Regions from separate parts of the Variovorax raffinosi genome, predicted to be linked through region 2. Evidence: predicted binding sites of a transcription regulator. Region 2 holds the regulator's gene; the other holds the start of a gene.
The links. Region 2 encodes HrcA, which represses chaperone genes, less so after heat shock. Its sites were predicted from a motif close to TTAGCACTCNNNNNNNNNGAGTGCTAA; they were not measured.

Region 1 (3,373 bases), on a different contig from region 2:
CGACCAACCCGGACGGCTCGGTCAATTACAACCAGGTCATGCTGGGCAATGGCCAGGCGCCGGCCGGCACGCGCATCAGCAACGTCGCGCCGGGCATCGCGCCGACCGATGCCGTCAACCTGGGGCAATTGACGGCCGCGCAGAGCCAACTGCAAGGCCAGATCAGCAGCACGCAGCGCATTGCCTACTCGGGTGTGGCCATAGCCACCGCGATGAGTTCGCTGCCGCAGGCGATGACACCGGGCAAGACGCTGCTGTCGGTCGGCGTGGGCAACTACTCGGGCTACAGCGCGATGGCCGTCGGCTTCTCTGGGCGCTCGGACAACGGCAAGTGGGTCTACAAGGTCAACGGCGGCTACAGCGGCCAGAAGTTCAACATCGGCGTGGGTGTGGGCTATGAGTTCGATTGAGCATCCGCGCTCGACCGTTTGTTCGGAAGGCGCGCACCCCTTGACCAGGGAGTCTGCGGCCCTCCGCGGCCTCGGGATCTGCCTGCCGGTACCTGCGAGCGCCGACGCCTCGGCGGCGCTCGCTCACTACCCGGACGACAGCCTGGGCCTGCCTGCAGGCGGCAGGGCCAACGTCGACTTCGCAACGCAAGCGGGCAGCGGCAAGACCTTCTACGAAAAGCTCGAGTCCAACGGCTGGTACTTCACAAGCTACGCGCCGCGCGATACCCAGTAAGCCAGTAACCCGGCGATGCCGGTGCGGGCCTGCTGGCGCCCCGGCCATGGAACCAACGAACATTTGCAAATGAAGATGATGACCGGCGTGAGAGGGGCGTTGTCGATCGCCATTCTAGGCAGCGACGGTACGCGCACGGCGGCCTTGCAGGGCAGGCTGGATCGCATGGGACATCAGTCCGTCGTATTCGCGGGCGCTCCCGATTTTCTGACCACGCTGAGCAACGGCGTGCGGTTCAGCCTGCTGTTGTTGCTGGCCCCGCAAGATGAAATGACGAATGCGAGCCTGCGTGCCGTGTGCAAGGTACTCGGCATGCCGGCGCTTCTCGCGACTCAGGACGGCGGCCGGGAACGTCTGCTACCGATGGATGACGACGCCCGGTGGCGCGATGCCGTCGACCTCGAGGCGCCGACAGCGATGGATGCGGAGCTGGACTGGCAGATTCACCTGCTGCTTCAGCGAGCGGGCAACGCCCAGCGGCAAGAAGCCCATGTTGCGGAAGACACCCTCGTGCGGGGCGACTACCGATTCCTGGGCGGCAGCAACACCGTGCTGCACCACGATCGCGAAATCATTCTTCAGCCGCGCCAGTTCGCTTTCGCGCTGGCGCTGTTTCGCAATGTCGGCGAGGTGCTCACGCGAGGCTGGCTGCAGAAATCGCTATGGAAGGACGCGCCTCAGCGCGAAGGAGCGCGGACGCTGGACGTCTGCGCCGCGGGCCTGCGCAGGCGGCTGGACCTTCGCCACGAGAACGGATTCGTGCTGCGCGCCGTGTACGGAACCGGCTATCAGCTCATGGCTGTACCTTCTTCGTCCAATACATCCAGGGCAACCCCCGCCCGGAAGTGATTCACCTCGCACTTCTTGCTCCCGCCCAGCTATGCACCGGCCAAATAGCGGAAAGAGTCCAAGGAAACCGGGCCGCCCCCAATTACAAAAGCTCCAGAGCTTCCTCCTAAAAAAAGCACGATCGTGCGATCAAAAGCCGGCCGGGAAGCACTCGAAATCGGCTGAAAACGGCGTCCAGCAAGCCCTCCAGACCAAGCCCTGCCCTTGAAAGGTCATCGATTGCCCTTATCATTAGCACTCGCTGATGATGAGTGCTAACAGCCCTCGCTCCCAGTCGATGGGCCGCCGGTCTTCCAGTCCGGCGCCCGACCACAAACCCGTTTCTTATCCATATCCAGGAGATGCAATGAAACTTCGTCCTTTGGCCGATCGCGTGATCGTCAAGCGTGTTGACAGCGAAACCAAGACCGCCTCCGGCATCGTCATCCCCGACGCAGCCGCTGAAAAGCCCGATCAGGGCGAAGTCCTGGCCGTGGGCCCGGGCAAGCGCACCGACAAGGGCGAACTGACCGCACTGACCGTCAAGGTCGGCGACCGCGTCCTGTTCGGCAAGTACAGCGGCCAGACCGTCAAGGTCGATGGCGACGAACTGCTCGTGATGAAGGAAGACGACCTGTTCGCAGTCGTCGAGAAGTAAGACTTCTCCTCCCTTTCGATTCATTCATATCCAATCCATTCGGAGTTAATTCATCATGGCAGCAAAAGACGTAGTCTTCGGCGGAGAAGCCCGCGCACGCATGGTCGAGGGTGTCAACATCCTGGCCAACGCAGTCAAAGTGACCCTGGGCCCCAAGGGCCGCAACGTGGTGCTCGAACGCTCGTTCGGCGCCCCCACCGTGACCAAGGACGGTGTGTCGGTCGCCAAGGAAATCGAACTCAAGGACAAGCTGCAGAACATGGGCGCCCAGCTCGTGAAGGAAGTGGCTTCCAAGACTTCGGACAACGCCGGTGACGGCACCACCACCGCGACCGTGCTGGCACAAGCCATCGTTCGCGAAGGTTTCAAGCTGGTGGCTGCCGGCATGAACCCGATGGACCTGAAGCGCGGCATCGACAAGGCTGTGACGGCCCTGGTCGCCGAGCTGAAGAAGGCTTCGAAGCCCACCACCACGTCGAAGGAAATCGCTCAAGTCGGCTCGATCTCGGCCAACAGCGACGAAACCATCGGCAAGCTCATCGCTGACGCGATGGACAAGGTCGGCAAGGAAGGCGTGATCACCGTGGAAGACGGCAAGTCGCTGGACAGCGAACTGGACGTCGTCGAAGGCATGCAGTTCGACCGCGGCTACCTGTCGCCCTACTTCATCAACAACCCCGAGAAGCAATCGGCGCTGTTGGACAACCCCTTCGTGCTGCTGTTCGACAAGAAGATCAGCAACATCCGTGACCTGCTGCCGGTGCTGGAGCAAGTCGCCAAGGCTGGCCGTCCGCTGCTGATCATTGCCGAAGAAGTCGAAGGCGAAGCCCTGGCTACGCTGGTCGTGAACACGATCCGCGGCATCCTGAAGGTTGTGGCTGTCAAGGCTCCTGGCTTCGGCGACCGCCGCAAGGCCATGCTGGAAGACATCGCCATCCTGACGGGCGGCAAGGTCATCGCTGAAGAAGTGGGCCTGACGCTCGAAAAGGTGACGCTGGCCGACCTGGGTCAAGCCAAGCGCATCGAAGTGGGCAAGGAAAACACGATCATCATCGACGGCGCTGGCGCTGCTGGTGACATCGAAGCCCGCGTGAAGCAAGTGCGCGTTCAGATCGAAGAAGCGACCAGCGACTACGACCGTGAAAAGCTGCAAGAGCGCGTGGCCAAGCTGGCTGGCGGCGTTGCAGTGATCAAGGTTGGCGC
Region 2 (3,373 bases):
CTCCGAAAAGACCAGCGGCATCGGACCTCGGCCCGAGCTGCACCGGGCGCTTGCGTCGTTGCGTCCAGGCTGTACGCTGGTGGTTTACAAGCTAGACCGGCTGGCGCGAAGTCTCAAAGATTTGCTGCAGTTGTTGGACCGGCTGAAGCACGCGGGGTGTGCAGTTAAGTCGCTCACGGAGCCGATTGATACGTCTTCCGCGATGGGTGAATTCGTGCTGCAGATTCTGGGTGCTGTTGCACAGCTTGAACGAGCCATTATTCGAGAGCGCTGCCAAGCGGGCAGGGTCGCAGCTATGGCGCGTGGCGTTCAGTTTGGGCGCAGTACGCTGGTGACGGGTGATGAGGCCGATACCGTGGGGGTGCTTTATTCCGCAGGGTTCACTCTGGCAGAAGTGGCACTCATGTTCGGGGTGTCCCCCACGGCTGTCCGTTCTGCGCTCGTGCGGGCTGGCGTGACACGTCGAGGCCGGGGCGGCTTGCGACTTCGCCGGGTGAGCTAGGCTATGCGCCTCTGTTTCCCAAACTTTTCGAAGTACAACACTAAAATCTTGCAATGCTGGACGACCGTGCCAAGTTGCTGCTCAAGACGCTCGTCGAGCGCTACATCGCCGACGGGCAACCCGTCGGGTCACGCACGCTCTCGCGATCCTCGGGGCTGGACCTGTCGCCGGCGACCATCCGCAACGTCATGTCGGACCTGGAGGCGCTGGGGCTGATTGCCAGTCCGCACACGTCGGCTGGCCGCATTCCAACGCATCGTGGCTACCGCCTCTTTGTCGACACCATGTTGACGGCCCAGCGCGAGCAGATGAGCACGCCGAGCCTTGCGCCCGACCAGCCGCAGAAGGTGATTGCCAACGCGGCCCACCTGCTGTCGAACCTGTCGCAGTTCGTGGGTGTCGTGATGGCGCCCCGGCGCGCGTCGGTGTTCAAGCAGATCGAGTTCCTGCGGCTGTCCGAAAACCGGCTGCTGGTGATCATCGTGTCGCCCGATGGCGACGTGCAGAACCGGGTGATCTTCCCGGAGGCCGACTATTCGCAGTCGCAGCTGGTCGAGGCCTCCAACTACATCAATGCGCACTACGCGGGCCTGACGATCGAGCAGGTGCGCGACCGTCTGCAGTCCGAGGTCGAAAAACTGCGCGGCGAGATCGCGGCGCTGATGCAGGCAGCGGTGCAGGTCAGTTCCGAAGTGCTGACCGAGGCGCAGGAAGACGAGGTCGTGATCTCCGGCGAGCGCAACCTGCTCGCGGTGAGCGATTTCTCCAGCGACATGGGGCAACTGCGCCGCGCCTTCGAACTCTTCGAGCAGAAGGCGCAGCTCATGCGGCTGCTCGACGTGTCGAGCAAGGCCGAAGGCGTGCGCATCTTCATCGGCGGCGAGAGCCAGGTGGTGCCGTTCGAGGAACTCTCCATCGTCAGCGCCAACTACGAGGTCGATGGGCAGGTGGTCGGCACGCTGGGCGTGATCGGGCCGACCCGCATGCCTTACGAACGCATGATCCAGATCGTCGACATCACGTCGCGGCTGATCGGCAACGCGCTGAGCCACCGCAAGTGAGCGGGCGGGTGGCGCGGCACGAATAGAATCGTGCCCGCGTGGGCCGTTAGCTCAGTTGGTTAGAGCAGCGGACTCATAATCCGTTGGTCGATGGTTCAAGCCCATCACGGCCTACCACCACGTTCCCTTCCCCCTTGAAAATACTTCGAAGAAGCAGGCATCACGCTGCTTTCTTCGTGGATCGTCTTTGGGCGATGCAGCCACTCATGCCCGTTGCCCAGCCCTGCTGGCCAGAACCGCCGGCCCCTTCACCAGCCCGACCGCCAGCGCAGCCAGGATCAGCGCAATCGAAGTCCACTCGGAAGCACTGGGCTGCTGCCCGAAGATAAGGATGGACCCGGCGATGCCGAACACCGGAATCAGAAGTGAAAGCGGCGCCACGCGCGAAACCGGGTATTCGCGCAGCAGCAGGTTCCACCCCCAGTAGCAGAAGTGAGTGGCGCCGTAGACCTGGAACAGCAGCGAAAACACGGCCACGCCGTCGACATGATCGAGCAGCGTGAGATACGGCGCCGATCCGTGGAACAGCCAGGTCAGCAGGAACAGGGGTATCGGCGGAAACAGGCTGGCCCAGACCACGAAGGCGAAGATCTCGCGTACCCCGGACACCTTGACGACGATGTTGCCAATGCTCCATGCCACGGCGCTGACCATGACCAGGGAAAAGCCGAGCAGGGTCGCTCCATCTGAACGGCCCGACAGGATGCCCACCAATCCAAGCGCCGCCAGCACGAGGCCGACGACCTGCGGCAGGCTCAACCCTTCCTTGAACAACAGCACGCCCCAGCCCAGCGTGAAGAAGGCGCTGAACTGGATCAGCAAGGCGGCGCTGCCCGGCGGCACGCCCCACGCGATGCCCAGGTTGATCAAGGCCCACATCGCCACGCCGAAGATCAGCCCGTAGGCCGCGAGCCATCCGAAGGCGACCTGCGGGCGCTTGACGATGAACACCAGGGGCAAGGCCGCCAGCGTGAAGCGGATGGCCGTGAGCAGCAGCGGGTCGACCCTGGCCAGGCCAAGCTTGGTGATTGGAAAGTTGAATCCCCAGACGGCCGTCACGAGGATGGCCAGGAGCAGGTGTTTCTTTTGCATGGTCGGTATTTCCGCGTCGGGTGCGCCGGCGCGGAGGGCGTCGGCCAAGGTGATTTGGCTGGATTTCGACCCGGCCCGCCTTCGATGGTGGGTCAATTGATGTCAAATCCGGGCCATGCGAGAAATCGACATCAATCCCTACGTGAAGACACCGCGCGATGCCGTGGTGACGGCCCGCGACTATCCGGACGGCGAGCTGTTTCCTTCGCACAGCCACGAGCGTGGGCAGCTCGCGTACGCCGCCTGCGGAGTGATCACCGTGTTCACCGACAAAGGCAACTGGGTCGTTCCGGCGCAACGTGCCATCTGGGTGCCGGCCCGCCTGCAGCACGCGATGCAGATGCGCGGTGCGGTGACCATGCTCAACACCTATGTCCGCAGCAAGGCGGCACAACGCCTGGGGCTGCCGGACGACTGCCGGGTGCTCGACGTGTCGCCGCTGCTGCGCCAGTTGCTGGAGAAGGCCGTCGATGTGCCTGCGCTGTACAAGCTCGGCGGACGCGATGCGCATCTGATGAATCTCTTGCTGCACGAGATCGCGGACATGAAGACGCTGTCGCTCAATGCCCCGCTGCCCACCGACCCACGCCTTGCGCAAGCCTGCCGGGAGATGCTGATCAACCCCTCGCTGGAGATCGGCATCGACGACATGGCCGCACGCACGGGCATGAGCCGCCGCACGTTCACCCGGCAGTTCCGCCAGCACACCGGCGTGAGC

Region 1: the regulator HrcA is predicted to act here: its motif matches at 1,765-1,791, upstream of groES (co-chaperone GroES).

The regions. Positions count from the first base shown of each region.
Region 1 covers NZ_JBPJZR010000010.1:272,168-275,540, forward strand. The annotation lists partial or broken gene ACSFB7_RS27190 (beta strand repeat-containing protein) at 1-8, shown strand, start outside; partial or broken gene ACSFB7_RS27195 (YadA-like family protein) at 84-410, shown strand; gene ACSFB7_RS27200 (hypothetical protein) at 451-684, shown strand; gene ACSFB7_RS27205 (winged helix-turn-helix domain-containing protein) at 754-1,533, shown strand; gene groES (co-chaperone GroES) at 1,880-2,170, shown strand; gene groL (chaperonin GroEL) at 2,226-3,373, shown strand, end outside.
Region 2 covers NZ_JBPJZR010000015.1:92,573-95,945, reverse strand. The annotation lists gene ACSFB7_RS32185 (recombinase family protein) at 1-502, shown strand, start outside; gene hrcA (heat-inducible transcriptional repressor HrcA) at 556-1,563, shown strand; tRNA gene ACSFB7_RS32175 (tRNA-Ile) at 1,604-1,680, shown strand; gene ACSFB7_RS32170 (EamA family transporter) at 1,768-2,655, opposite strand; gene ACSFB7_RS32165 (AraC family ligand binding domain-containing protein) at 2,771-3,373, shown strand, end outside.